4 regions of the Serratia sp. NA_112.1 genome follow, and region 1 is predicted to be linked to each of the others. Evidence: predicted binding sites of a transcription regulator. Region 1 holds the regulator's gene; each other region holds the start of a gene.

Region 1 (3,212 bases):
GTAGCTTACGATCGGCGTGGAGAGTTTGTCGGCTTTTTTAATGCGGCCACCATCAGCGAGCTGTATGGCATAGAAGCGGATTATCATTATCGCGATGAAATAAAACCGCTTGATGAGGCTTATGACAGCTTTGTGCAAAGCCTGTGCACTGCTGACGATTATTTCATCTGCAGTCTGGCAATCGAGAGTCAATTCCGCGGACAAGGGCATTTTAACCAATTGTTTGCGCTGATAAAGCAGCGAGCACAACAGCACCAGGCGAAAAATATCGTGCTATGTGTATGGCAACGCAGTGATGCCAGCCAAATTTATCTGAACAAGGGGTTCCGTGTTCGAGGTGTATTCGATCACGCCTGGCCGTTGTTTTTTGATCGGTTGCTGTTTCTTGAGTATGAGCTGTGAAGAGGTTTGCCCATCCGCGTGTCGGCGGGTGAGTTGACGGTGAAGTGAGTGTAAGTGGGAAGACGGAAAGAAGTGCCTCTGCAATTGTTGTATTTCAAGCTGTGAACTTTCCCCGGGCCTGTCCGGGGATTTTTTTATCTGTTCAGTTAAGGCGGTTCTTAATGCCGGTTAAGGGCATTATTTTTTATCGTGCAGAGTTTCGTCTTCGCGGCAGTCACCAATTGCACAGTGGCCGTACAGGTACAGGCTGTGGTTGCTGAGCTTAATGCCGTGTTGCTTGGCGATATCACGCTGACGAACTTCGATTGATTCATCGCTGAATTCGATCACTTTGCCGCAGTCCAGGCAAATCAGGTGATCGTGGTGATGCTGCTGGGTCAGTTCGAACACGGACTTGCCGCCTTCGAAGTTGTGACGGGTCACAATGCCGGCATCATCAAATTGGTTCAGTACGCGGTAAACCGTAGCCAGGCCAATTTCTTCGCCCATATCTATCAGTTTTTTGTACAGATCTTCCGCACTGACGTGATGGCATTCCGGATTTTGCAGTACTTCCAGGATTTTGAGTCGCGGAAGCGTGACTTTTAAGCCGGCCTTCTTCAATGCGGTGTTGTTGTCAGTCATGCGGATTCAGTCCTGTTACTATGCTAATCAAGTTGAGGCGTTCTCGCCTGTGGCATCGGTCGGCACAAAGAGTTAATTGCGTCTCATTATAGAACCGGTTGACCTAAATAGAAACCGCCGGTTGTTAACAAAGATATAATTGCACTATTGCATGTTGCACACGCAACGTCTTGATGGGCGGGATAAACCGATAACTCAGTCTACCTTGACGATGTGGGAAGTTACAAATATGTATCTTCGATTGCAGTAATCAGTACTGCCAATGATGGCCCTGCTGGCAACACTATGCACTTTGCAGGGCTTTTGTTCAACGTTTGGCGTTAGCCGACGATTTCGGCCAGGCTCAGCTCTTCGACGATTTGTTTTACCCAGCCTTCAACACGCTCATTGGTCAGCTCAGGTTGACGGTCTTCGTCAATTGCCAGACCAATAAAGTGGCTGTCGCTTGCCAAACCTTTTGAGGCTTCGAAATGATAGCCTTTGGTTGGCCAGTGGCCGACTATGGCAGCGCCACGCGGTTCAATGATGTCGCGGATGGTGCCCATTGCATCACAGAAATATTCTGCGTAGTCTTCCTGATCGCCACAGCCAAACAGGGCTACCAGCTTGCCGTTGAAGTCGATGTCTTCCAGCGTTGGGAAGAAGTCATCCCAGTCGCACTGGGCTTCACCGTAGTACCAGGTTGGGATACCGAGCAACAGAATATCGAAGCCTTCCAGGTCTTCTTTGCTGCTTTTGGCGATGTCGTGAATTTCGCACACATCGTCACCAAACTGTTGCTTAAGAATTTTCTGGATCATCTTGGCAATGTTTTCGGTATTGCCAGTGTCGCTGCCAAAGAAAATGCCTACATTAGCCATATCGCGTATAACCTTTAAATTCAATAAATTGCATTACACGATGTTAGCGATGACCACGATAACACCGATTAAAATGATGCCATGGCAAGGGGGACCCTCACCGGTAATTGCGTATCATGCCAGAAATTTACCCCGGGGTTTTATCACGTTTATGCGATACCGGGTGGAATAAAACGATGTTGATCGGGCGTCATCCTTAACGCCGCGCCGCATGTGCGGCTGCAATGATCAATGTTCTGGCTGGTCGTCCGCCAGTTGTGCCAACAGCATTTGCTCAATAAGCTCGCTGCGGCTGATATTCCGCTGTTCCGCCAGTTTGTTCAGGGCGTCCACCGCATCCGCGTTAATCTTCAGTTCCACACGCCGTAAACCACGGACTTTATCGCGTCGAAGCTGATTACGCTTATTGATTCTAAGCTGTTCATCTCGGGATAGCGGGTTGGTTTTCGGGCGCCCCGGACGGCGTTCATCTGCGAACAGATCCAGCGTCGTGCGATCCGTTTGTTCTTTTGCCATAGGTAGCGGTACTGCAAGGGAGTTTGCATCTAAAAGCGCGTAGACGCTTCTGGATGGTTCGGTTAACACACTTCGGGCCAATAAACCCTAACCCAAATTTACCCCCAGCCAGGCGTTAATCAACACGCCGGGCACGGCGGCAAAATTATAGCGCGCCATATTACCCCAGCAGGTGGAGCAACGACAATGCTTAACTGAGCCGAAAACGCGCTAAGTCGTTATCTTTAGCGCGTTTTTTCACCAGATGGCCGTTTTGGGTGGTTGTCCGCACCAGGGGAAAGCGCCGGTCGGCTCAGGCTTCGTCGAGAAAACGGTGAATAGCGCGCAGCACCGGCTCCGGTTTTTCCGCATGAACCCAGTGCCCGCTGCCGGCGACCACATGTGCGCGAGCCTGTGGGAACTGGCGGGCAATGTCTGCACGGTAGCTGTCCTGCACGTAGGGCGACAAACCACCACGAATAAATAATGTGGGATGCGGCCAGGCGGGAACCTCCTGCCAGCCAGTGATGTTTTCATATTGATCGATCAGCACCGGCAGGTTAAAACGCCATTCGCCCTGGTGGAAGGATTTCAGCAGGAACTGGATCACTCCTTCTTCCTTCAGGTAGTCGCGCATCAATTCCGCCGCCTGCTGGCGTTGGGTGATGCCGGCCGCACTTACGGCCTGTAAGGCGACAAAAATCTCGTCGTGGCGACGGGTTTGATAATCCACCGGTGCCACGTCAATAACGATCAGTTTCTCCACTCGCTCAGGTGCGATTGCCGTCAGCGCCATCGCCGCTTTGCCTCCCATCGAGTGGCCGATCACAA
Region 2 (3,212 bases), on a different contig from region 1:
CGGCGAGCAACAGCAACAGGGCGCCGATCAGGGCGGTCAGCAGCAGCACGCTACGGTTGGCACACAGGCGTCGTGCAATCTGCGGGGCCACCAGCGCAATAAAGGAGATTGGCCCGGCTACGGCGGTGGCTGCGGCCGTTAGCGTTACGCCGATCAACAGCAGCATAATGCGCGAGCGTTCTACCGGCACGCCCAGCGCGCAGGCGGTATCGTCACCCATATCCAGCAGGCGCATACGGCGGGTCAGGGTAAGCAGTAGCAGGCAGCACAGGGCAATCACCGCCAACACTGGCAGGCTTTTCGCCCAACTGACGCCGTTAAGTGAACCGGCGCTCCACAGCCCGGCGGTCATGGCGGATTCCAGCGAGGCGCTGATGATAATCCAGGTATTGCCGGCCACCAGCAGGGCGCGTACCGCGATACCGACAATAATCAAACGGAATGACTCGACGCCATTACGCCATGCCAGCAGATAAATCAGCGCGGCGGTTAATAGCCCACCGGCCAGCGCCCCGGCGGTAATGCCGATAACGCCACTGTTAAACAGCACTATGGCCACCAGGACGCCGCTGTAGGCACCGGTATTAAAGCCAATCACGTCCGGGCTGCCGAGCGGGTTGCGCAGTATCGACTGGAAAATGGCCCCGCTGAGCCCCAGTGCCGCCCCGAGCAGCAGCGCCATGATCACGCGTGGCAAGCGCCACTGGGTGACGATCACCGCCAGATTGGCCGGGCCTTCACCGCGCAAGGCGTCGATCACCTGTGCCGCCGTCAGTGACAAGGCGCCTGAACCCAGGGCATAAATTGCCAGCGCCAAAGCAGCCAGCAACAGCAGCAAGGCAGTCAGTGCTGGACGCGACAGGGCGCGCATTTTGTGAATGGCCATCAGACGGGCCGCAGACGTCGACATCAGCGCTGCCTCCTGAACATATGGCGTTGCCGCACCAGCATGATCAGCAGTGGGGCACCAATCAGGGCGGTGACGATGGAAACGCGCAGTTCACCGGCCACCAGGAAGCGGCCGATCAGATCGGCGCTCAGCAGCAGGATAGGGGTCAGTACCAGCGTCCATGGCAGCATCCAGTGCAGTTCGGAACCGCCCAGCCGCCGGGCGATGTGCGGCATCATCAGGCCCACAAAGGCGATGGGGCCGACGGCAGCGGTAGTCCCGCCGCACAGCAGAGTAATCGCCAGCAGGCCCAGCAATTGAGTACGGACAATGCAGGTACCCAGCGCGGTGGCCAATTCATTGCCCATGCTCAGGCTGTTCAGCGACTTGCTCATCCACAGCGTAATCAGCGTCCCCAACAGGATCGGCAGGGCGACGGTGCGCACCACCTGCATATTTTGAATATCCAGCGAACCGGCCTGCCAAAAACGGAGCTGGTCGAAAACCAGTGGGTTCAACAGGGAAATCCCGGAGGTCATGCCTTCCAGCACCGCCGCCAGTGCGACACCGGCCAGCGTCAGGCGCACCGGGTTGAGGCTGCTGCCGCCCAGAGCGCCTATTAGCGCCACCAGCAGTGCAGCAAACATCGCGCCGGCAAAGGAGAACCACAAATATTGGCCGACGTCGACGGCACCGAAGAAGGTGATCCCCAGCACCACGGCAAAGCCTGCTCCGGCGTTAACCCCGAGAATGCCCGGATCGGCCAGTGGGTTGCGGGTGAGGGTTTGCATCAGCACGCCGGACAGGCCCAGTGCGATACCGGCCAGAATACCAACCAGCGTACGTGGCAGGCGGGCGTTGGTGATGATGGTGCAGTCCGCGCCGCTGCACTGGCCTTTCAACGCCAGGATAACCGTGTCGAAGGGAATAGATTTAGCGCCGAGTGACAGGCTGAGCAGCATAACGATCAGTAGCGCACCAACGGCAATCAGCAGGCCAAACAGCCTGCGACGAAATGAACGGGAAGTACCGCCAATAAGACGCTCCTGGGGAGCGGGGACGGGCTGTGTGCCTGAGCGTGTAATCCGTAACATACCAATCCATTATTTAATTGAATATAAATGAGTTTTATTATCATTATTGATTGCTTTCGTCTATGGTACCATGAGTCCCTTCGCTATTGCAGCATATACCCTTCATTCTTGAAGCTGCATCTGTGTTGGCTGCGAGCGCTCACCCCAGTCACTTACTTGAGTAAGCTCCTGGGGATTCTCGCTCTTGCCGCCTTGATGCAACTCCAATTATTTTGGCTATAGACGCTGCCCTTTTTTCTTTAGTTTTGGTGAGAAAGCTCATGAGTAAGCCCTCTATTTTGCTTGATTTTGGCCTGCTTAAGACCAATGGCGCTTTTCGTGCCGTTTTTTGCGCGCGCTTTATTTCGATTTTAGCGTTGGGGTTGATGGCCATTGCGATCCCGGTGCAGATCCAGTCCTTGACCGGGTCGACGTTGCTGGTTGGGTTATCGGTAACGCTGGCGGGTAGCGGCATGTTTGCCGGTTTGCTGATGGGGGGCGTGCTGGCCGACCGCTACGAACGCCGTCGCCTGATACTGTTCGCCCGCTCTACCTGCGGTATTGGCTTTGTCGGTCTGTGTCTGAACGCTGCACTGCCCACGCCTTCATTAACGCTGATTTACTTGCTGGCAGTCTGGGACGGTTTTTTTGGTGCGGTTGGCGTCACGGCGCTGCTGGCGGCGACACCGGCGTTGGTAGGGCGTGAAAATATCGTGCAGGCCGGGGCTATCAGCATGCTGACGGTGCGCTTTGGTTCGATCCTCTCTCCGGCGATCGGCGGGCTGGTGATTGCCAACGCCGGTGTGGCATGGAACTACGGTCTGGCCGCATTTGGCACCTTGCTGACGCTGATCCCGTTACTGCGTCTGCCACAGTTGCTGCCGCCGCCGCAGCCGCGTGAGCACCCGCTACGTGCGCTGGCCGGTGGCTTTGGTTTTCTGTTCCGCAACCGGGTGATTGGCATGGTGGCGCTGATCGGCGCGCTGTTGACCATGGCCAGTGCGGTGCGGGTGCTGTATCCGGCGATGTCCGGTATGTGGCAGGTCAGTGCGGCCCAACTGGGCTTTATGTATTCGGCGGTGCCACTGGGCGCAGCCATTGGTGCCTTTACCAGCGGCCGGGTGGCTCATGTCGCGCGTCCGGGCTGGATGATGCTGATGACGGCGATTGGTGCTTTCGTCGCTATCGGTCTGTTCGGTCTGATGCCGTGGTACGGCCTGGCGCTGTTGTTCCTGGTGGTTTTCGGCTAC
Region 3 (3,212 bases), on a different contig from region 1:
TTGGCGTGGCGCTGCTCGGCGTGGTGCTGGCTTTTGCGATGCGCGGTTTGCGTCAGGTGGGCAGTGGCGGGCAAGAAAGCGATCTCCAGCCCGCCGCGGGAACTACTGAGAAATAAATTGCTTTTCCAACAGCGTCAGCAGGTTGCTGGCGCTGTAGTAATCGAGCCGGAAGGTGTCGCCGCCCAATGCGTAAACCCGCTTGTGCTGCACCGCCGGCAGGTCAGCCAGAAAAGGATTGACCATCAGCCGCTGGACATCGCTGTCATTGTTGGCGAACAGCATTAGCGTCTGGCCATTCAGGCCTTCCGCCAGGTTCTCCCCGGCCAGTTGAATAATATCTTTGCGGATCCCTTGGCTGTGGCTGTTGTTCAGCTTGGCGGGTAGCGTCGCCAGCGTAAAACCCAACTGCTCGAGCATTTGCCCCTGGGAAGAGGCGGCCGTCCACAGGTTGGCGGATTTGCCGTCGGCGTTGAAGACCAGGGCAGAGACCGGTTGTTCCGGCAGTTTCATGCGTTGCTTCAGTGATTGCTCACGCGCATCGAAATCACTGACGACTTTCTGCGCCTGGGCTTCATGCCCGGTAGCCTGGCCCAGCTCGAGTGCCAGTGCCTGCCAGCTTTTGTCGTCGTAATTGACCACCAGCACCGGGGCAATGGCAGAAAGCTGGTCGTACAGACGTAGGGCGGAATCGGCACCGGTAGCCGAGATGATAATCAGATCGGGAGCCACACCCGCAATGGTTTCTGCGTTGGGTTCGCCGATATACAGACGTTTAACGCCGCGCTGCGTTGCGACAGAGCTCCATTGATGGAAGAACCCTTGTGAGTCTGCCACCCGGTTGTTGGGGGTGGTGGCGCCACTGGCGATCACCGGGGCATCAATCGCCAGCAGGGTACCGGTGACGGTGACGCTGGTAGAAACGATGCGGACAGGGGGCTGCGTGAGGGTCACTACGCCGTGTGAGGTTTCAATTTTTCGTGGCCAACCGGCGTCTGCGGCATGGGCCGAGCCAATCAGCATCAGCCCAAACAGCATCAGGCTGAAGACGGGGTTCTTCTTCACAATGCATTCCTTAGAAGTTAAATAATAATACTTATCATTTATATAATGAAAGCTGCTGGTTTTATATCACGATTATGAATGGAATAACTGTTTACATTTATTGACATAGAATATTCACGAGGGTAATTTAACGCGATTCAATACAAATGATAATCATTATTATACGGGTTATTGTTCATGATGCGAAAGGGAGCACCGATGAGCGTTACATTAAACAGTACCGGGCAGAAGAAGCCGCAAAGCAAGGGTAGCGAACAACCTGCTGCAAATGTGTCGCCGACCTCCGGCTTTTTCTTTACCTCTCCTTTCCGTAGCTTGAGCACCCAAGGCTGTTTCGCCAAAATCACCCTGCCGGCTCAGGGAGGGGATCAGCTTAACGGCGAGTTCCAGCAGGCGGTACAACATGCTTTTGCCGAAGCCAGGCTGGCGGGGGTTAAAAACCCGGTACTGTGCGGCGCGATCCCGTTTGACACTCATCAGCCCTCCGCGCTGTTTATTCCCCAACAAACCCAATGGTTTGAGCGTGATGTCTTTCTGGCTGGCGTAGCTTCTCCGCAAGCCGCGTTGCCGGAAATTATCCGCCAAAATGAAGTGCCTGCCCAGCAACCCTTTATGCAAATGGTGGCGGATGCGGTGGAAGCGACCCGCGGTGATCAGTTGGATAAAGTGGTGCTGTCGCGCCTGCTGGAGATTGAAACCCGTGAGCCGGTAGATCGCCAGGCGTTGATGGCGCGGATCATCGCCCAGAATCCTCATGGCTTCCACTTCCATGTCCCGCTGGAACAGGGGGCATTACTGGGAGCCAGCCCGGAATTGCTGTTACGCAAATCCGGCGCGCAGTTCTATTCCAACCCGCTGGCCGGTTCTGCCCGTCGTGATGCCGATCCGCAGCGGGATCTGGAAGTCAGCCAACGGCTGTTGGTGTCAGAAAAAGATCGCTATGAGCACCAGTTTGTCACTGAAGGAATGCGGCAGGTGTTAGCCGATCGTTGTCGTTATCTGAATATTCCCACCGTGCCTGAATTATTGAGCACCACCACCCTGTGGCACCTGTCCACACCTATTGACGGTGAAGCCGCCAGCCGCGCTGAAAATGCGCTGTCGCTGGCCTGCCTGCTGCACCCGACACCGGCGCTGTGCGGGACGCCGACCGCGTTGGCGCATCAGGTGATCAAGCAGTTGGAGCCGTTCGATCGCGGCCTGTTTGGCGGCATCGTCGGCTGGTGTGACGCCGAAGGCAACGGTGAGTGGGTCGTGTCCATCCGTTGCGGCACGGTGCAGGGCAATCAGGTGCGACTGTTTGCCGGTGCCGGCATTGTGCAAGACTCTTCGCCGGAATCCGAATGGCATGAAACCGGCACCAAACTCAGTACCATTTCGCGGGCGTTTGGCCTGAACCAAGGATAGACATTCCCATGACCATTGCTTTTACCCCCTGGCCTGAGGCGTTAGCCCATCGTTATCGCGAACGCGGCTATTGGACCGACCGGCCCCTGACCGACATCATCACTCGCCAGGCCAAAAATGACGCTATCGCGCTGATCGACCCGGAGCAAAGCCTGAGTTATCGGCGGCTTAATCAGCTCTCCGATCGGCTGGCCGCTGCCCTGCAGCGCCGTGGCATTCAAAGCGGAGAGACTGCGCTGGTGCAGTTGGGCAACGTGGTCGAGTTCTATGTGACCTTTTTCGCGTTGTTGAAAATTGGCGTGGTACCGGTGAATGCGTTGTTCAGCCATCAACGCAACGAGCTGAACGCCTACGCCGTACAGATCAAGCCGGCATTGCTGATTGCCGACCGCCAGCATGGCCTGTTTGGTAACGACGAGTTTCTGGCGACGTTTCGCGCCGAGCATCCTTCACTGCGCGTGGTGGCACTGCGCAATCAGAACGGGGGCGAGCAGTCGCTGGCGGCCTGGCTGGAAGAGGACTGCAGTGGTTTTGTCGCGACGCCAAGCCCGGCCGATCAGGTAGCGTTTTTCCAGCTTTCCGGTGGCAGCACCGGCACGCCAAAGCTGATCCCGCGAACCCACAATGATTACTACTACAGCATTCGCCGCAGCGTGGAAATTTGCCATTTCGATGTCGATACCCGTTACCTGTGCGCGCTGCCGGTCGCCCACAACTATCCGATGAGTTCTCCGGGCATCTTG
Region 4 (3,212 bases), on a different contig from region 1:
GGTCAACAACACCAGCGCTACCGCAAGGTGGCCCCAATGCGAGAAGCGTATCAGCGTAGTGACCGCATCGCTGCGGATTTGTGGTTGCGCCAGATAACGCAGGCAAACCAGCAACGGCAGCAGGCTGCCAAACCAGTAACCGGCTGCCAACAAATGCAGTGCGTGGTTAAAACGATGCGCTACGCCGAGTGCTCCATCATGCATCGCTGCATGGCCAATAAATGCCATGCTGACCAGCAACAATGTGGAAAGCAGTGCCAAAATCTGCGTGCGGCGCGGTTCTGCCAACCACAGGCTCAGCAACGCCAATAATGAAATGCCCAGGTGCCAGCGCCAGACTTCACCGAAGGTGGTGCCCAGTACCGCCCACCACACGTCCAGTCGCCAGGTGTCAGCCCAGCCGTCGCCCATCTGTCCGGCCTGAATAGCCAGCAGCACCACGGCAGAAAGCCCGGCAAGCCAGGTACAGGAGACCAGCAAAGGACGCACATCACGGGTGAGATACGGGGAAAGGCGCTGTGGCGACAATAAGGCGGTGAACAGGCTGGAGCCAAACATCAGCATCACCGCCGCAAAGTGCACAAAGCGACACAGGACAAACAGGGTCGCCAGACTCATAAGTTAGTTTACGGTGAAGCTGTACTGGCCTTTGGTTTTATGACCGTCGACCGAAACCACATGCCAGCTGACGTTATATTTTCCTGCTGCCAGGTCGGCTTCGATAGGCAGATTGACCTGGGTATTGTTGTTCGCATCAAGCTGCAACTTGCCGGTTTTCACTTCAGCGTTGTCTGGCCCGGTGATTTTAATGCCGCTAAAATTAGGCTCTATACCTTCGGAGAAGTTAAGCGTCAGCACTTTTGGTGCCGTGCTAACGCTGGCATCTGCCGCCGGTGTTTCAACTTTCAAATGAGCATGCGCCAGAGCCTGCTGTGAAGAAAGCCCAACAAACAGCACGAAAATAGTGGAAAACAGGCGATAAGAAGAACGAATTTTACCAATCACAGTGATATCCCTTACAGCAATAATCGAGGGTGATAAGGGTTAAGGCTAACCGCCAGGGCGATGAATCAGTAGCCCAACCCACCGCAGATGATTGCGCCACGGGTAAACAGAAGAAGGGATTAACCAGTAACCCACTGTTTTAACTCTCTACCATCCCTGTAGCGTATCGGGTCAAATGATAACGAGTGTTATTATGCAAGTCGAGCAGAACGCTGGTATTTTGCGATCTGGTAGCACATATCGCTGCATAACCGCGATAAACTCAGGGCATAAAAAAACCGCGCATCGGGCAACGCCGGCACGCGGTTTTCAACCAGGGTAATTAAACCTGGCCGTTACCGTTCTCGCCAGCCGCTCCCATTTTCTTCAGATCTTTATCAATGAAGAACAGTGCATTACCGCTGTTACCCACCAGCGCCAGTTTATCCAGCACGGATTTGAACAACTTCTCTTCTTCGTGCTGCTCGGCAACGTACCACTGCAGGAAGTTGAAGGTAGAGTAATCGTGGGCAGTCATGGCAGCATGCGCCAGTTCGTTGATCTGACGGGTAATCAGTTGCTCATGTTCGTAAGTCTGCTGGAACACATCCGCCAGGGAGGCAAACTCAACCGGCGGTGCAGCGATGCTGCCCAGCAGCGGCAGGGAACCGGTATCGCTCAGGTATTCGAACAGGCGTTGCATGTGCTGCATCTCCTCCTGAGAATGCTCTTTAAGGAATGAGGCGGCCCCTTCAAAGCCTTTATCGCTGCACCATGCGCTCATTTGCAGGTACAGGTTGGCAGAGTAAAACTCCAGGTTCAGTTGCTCATTCAGCTTCTTGGTCATTTCTGGCATCAGCATAATCATTCCTTTATTTTGCAGGTATCAACTTAATTTCCACGCATTATGCCTTGGTGAAAACAAAATAAACACACCTGATTCACATCATTACCCAATTAATTTTTAATTAAATTAAAATCAACAACTTACATAAAAAACAAGTTATTAATTTGAATTATTATGATAACCATTTACATCTATATATTTAATCAAAAGGCGAATCATTCTTATTTAAAATAATAAATAGATTACATTGCCATCAGTGTAATAAATAACCCTTCATAGCACCTGTCATTCTTTGAATTTAACTCCCCTTCTTCGCTTCAGGCTTGCCAAGCGCCGCCGGGTGCATTACCTTCTGCGCTGATCCAATGCGGTAACAGTAAGGAGAATACGGTGGGTTACAATCTGGCAGAGCTTTCCAAAAAAGAGATGGACAAAGTGAACGTTGATCTCGCGGCTTCCGGTGTGGCGTTCAAAGAACGCTACAACATGCCGGTGATCCCGGAAATGGTTGAGCGCGAACAGCCAGCGCACCTGCGTGATTATTTCCGCGAACGCGTGGCGCATTACCGCGTCGAATCACACAAGTTTTCACGCCTGCCGTACGAGCCGAAGTCCAAATAGTAAAAAGCCCGCCGAGATGGCGGGCTTGAGGTTGCTGACAAAGCAGGAAAAAGCGTGGTTTTTCCTGCTTTGTGGTGATTAGCCGAAAATCAATAAATTGATTTTCCTGATTTTTTATTTATCGACCTCTACTCGCTCTATGTAGAAATGAGGTTTGCCATCTGTCTGAAGCCCGCCGAGATGGCGGGCTTCATGTCACTTTGCGGCAAACCTGTCGGTGGCCTGCATCAGCTGATGCAGGATACCCGGTTCGTCAAACGAGTGTCCGGCCCCCTCGACGATATGCAGTTCCGCCTCCGGCCAGGCCTTCGCCAGATCCCAGGCGTTTTGCACCTGGCAAGCCATATCGTAGCGACCATGGATAATCACCGCCGGGATATGGCGGATCAGCGGGACATTGCGCAGCAGTTGATCATCGGTCTCCAGGAAGCCCATATGGGTGAAATAGTGGTTTTCTATGCGGGCAAACGCCAGCGCAAAGTCATCCTCACCAAAAGAAGCCGACTCGCTGCTTGGCAGCAAGGTAACCGTCTCCCCTTCCCACACACTCCACAGCTTCGCCGCCTCAAGCTGCACCTGCAAATCCGTTGAGGTCAGGCGCTGGCGATAAGACGCAATGACGTCCTTACGCTCTTCCTCTGAAAGAATCGACAAGACGCGCTCCCATTTCTCCGGGAAGAATCGCGAGGCACCGTCCTGATAGTACCAATGTAGCTCCTGCTTACGCAGTGTGAAGATACCGCGCAGCACCATTTCGCTG

The links. The regulator Fur, encoded in region 1, represses iron uptake genes when iron is present. The targets are predictions, from matches to a motif close to ATAATAATGAGAACNACTATCAA.
Region 2: the regulator Fur is predicted to act here: its motif matches at 2,005-2,027, upstream of fepD (Fe(3+)-siderophore ABC transporter permease).
Region 3: the regulator Fur is predicted to act here: its motif matches at 1,203-1,225, upstream of ACUTQ5_RS18525 (isochorismate synthase).
Region 4: the regulator Fur is predicted to act here: its motif matches at 2,000-2,022, upstream of ftnA (non-heme ferritin).

The regions. Positions count from the first base shown of each region.
Region 1 is NZ_JBQZFO010000001.1:343,161-346,372, forward strand. It holds gene ACUTQ5_RS01715 (glycosyltransferase) at 1-402, shown strand, start outside; gene fur (ferric iron uptake transcriptional regulator) at 580-1,026, opposite strand; gene fldA (flavodoxin FldA) at 1,347-1,886, opposite strand; gene ybfE (LexA regulated protein) at 2,115-2,402, opposite strand; gene ybfF (esterase) at 2,695-3,212, opposite strand, start outside.
Region 2 is NZ_JBQZFO010000011.1:84,679-87,890, reverse strand. It holds gene fepG (iron-enterobactin ABC transporter permease) at 1-910, opposite strand, end outside; gene fepD (Fe(3+)-siderophore ABC transporter permease) at 910-1,983, opposite strand; gene entS (enterobactin transporter EntS) at 2,244-3,212, shown strand, end outside.
Region 3 is NZ_JBQZFO010000011.1:81,283-84,494, reverse strand. It holds gene entS (enterobactin transporter EntS) at 1-116, shown strand, start outside; gene fepB (Fe2+-enterobactin ABC transporter substrate-binding protein) at 103-1,062, opposite strand; gene ACUTQ5_RS18525 (isochorismate synthase) at 1,261-2,469, shown strand; gene ACUTQ5_RS18520 ((2,3-dihydroxybenzoyl)adenylate synthase) at 2,478-3,212, shown strand, end outside.
Region 4 is NZ_JBQZFO010000003.1:142,231-145,442, reverse strand. It holds gene copD (copper homeostasis membrane protein CopD) at 1-618, opposite strand, end outside; gene yobA (CopC domain-containing protein YobA) at 622-1,005, opposite strand; gene ftnA (non-heme ferritin) at 1,328-1,846, opposite strand; gene ACUTQ5_RS08375 (DNA polymerase III subunit theta) at 2,222-2,452, shown strand; gene pip (prolyl aminopeptidase) at 2,648-3,212, opposite strand, start outside.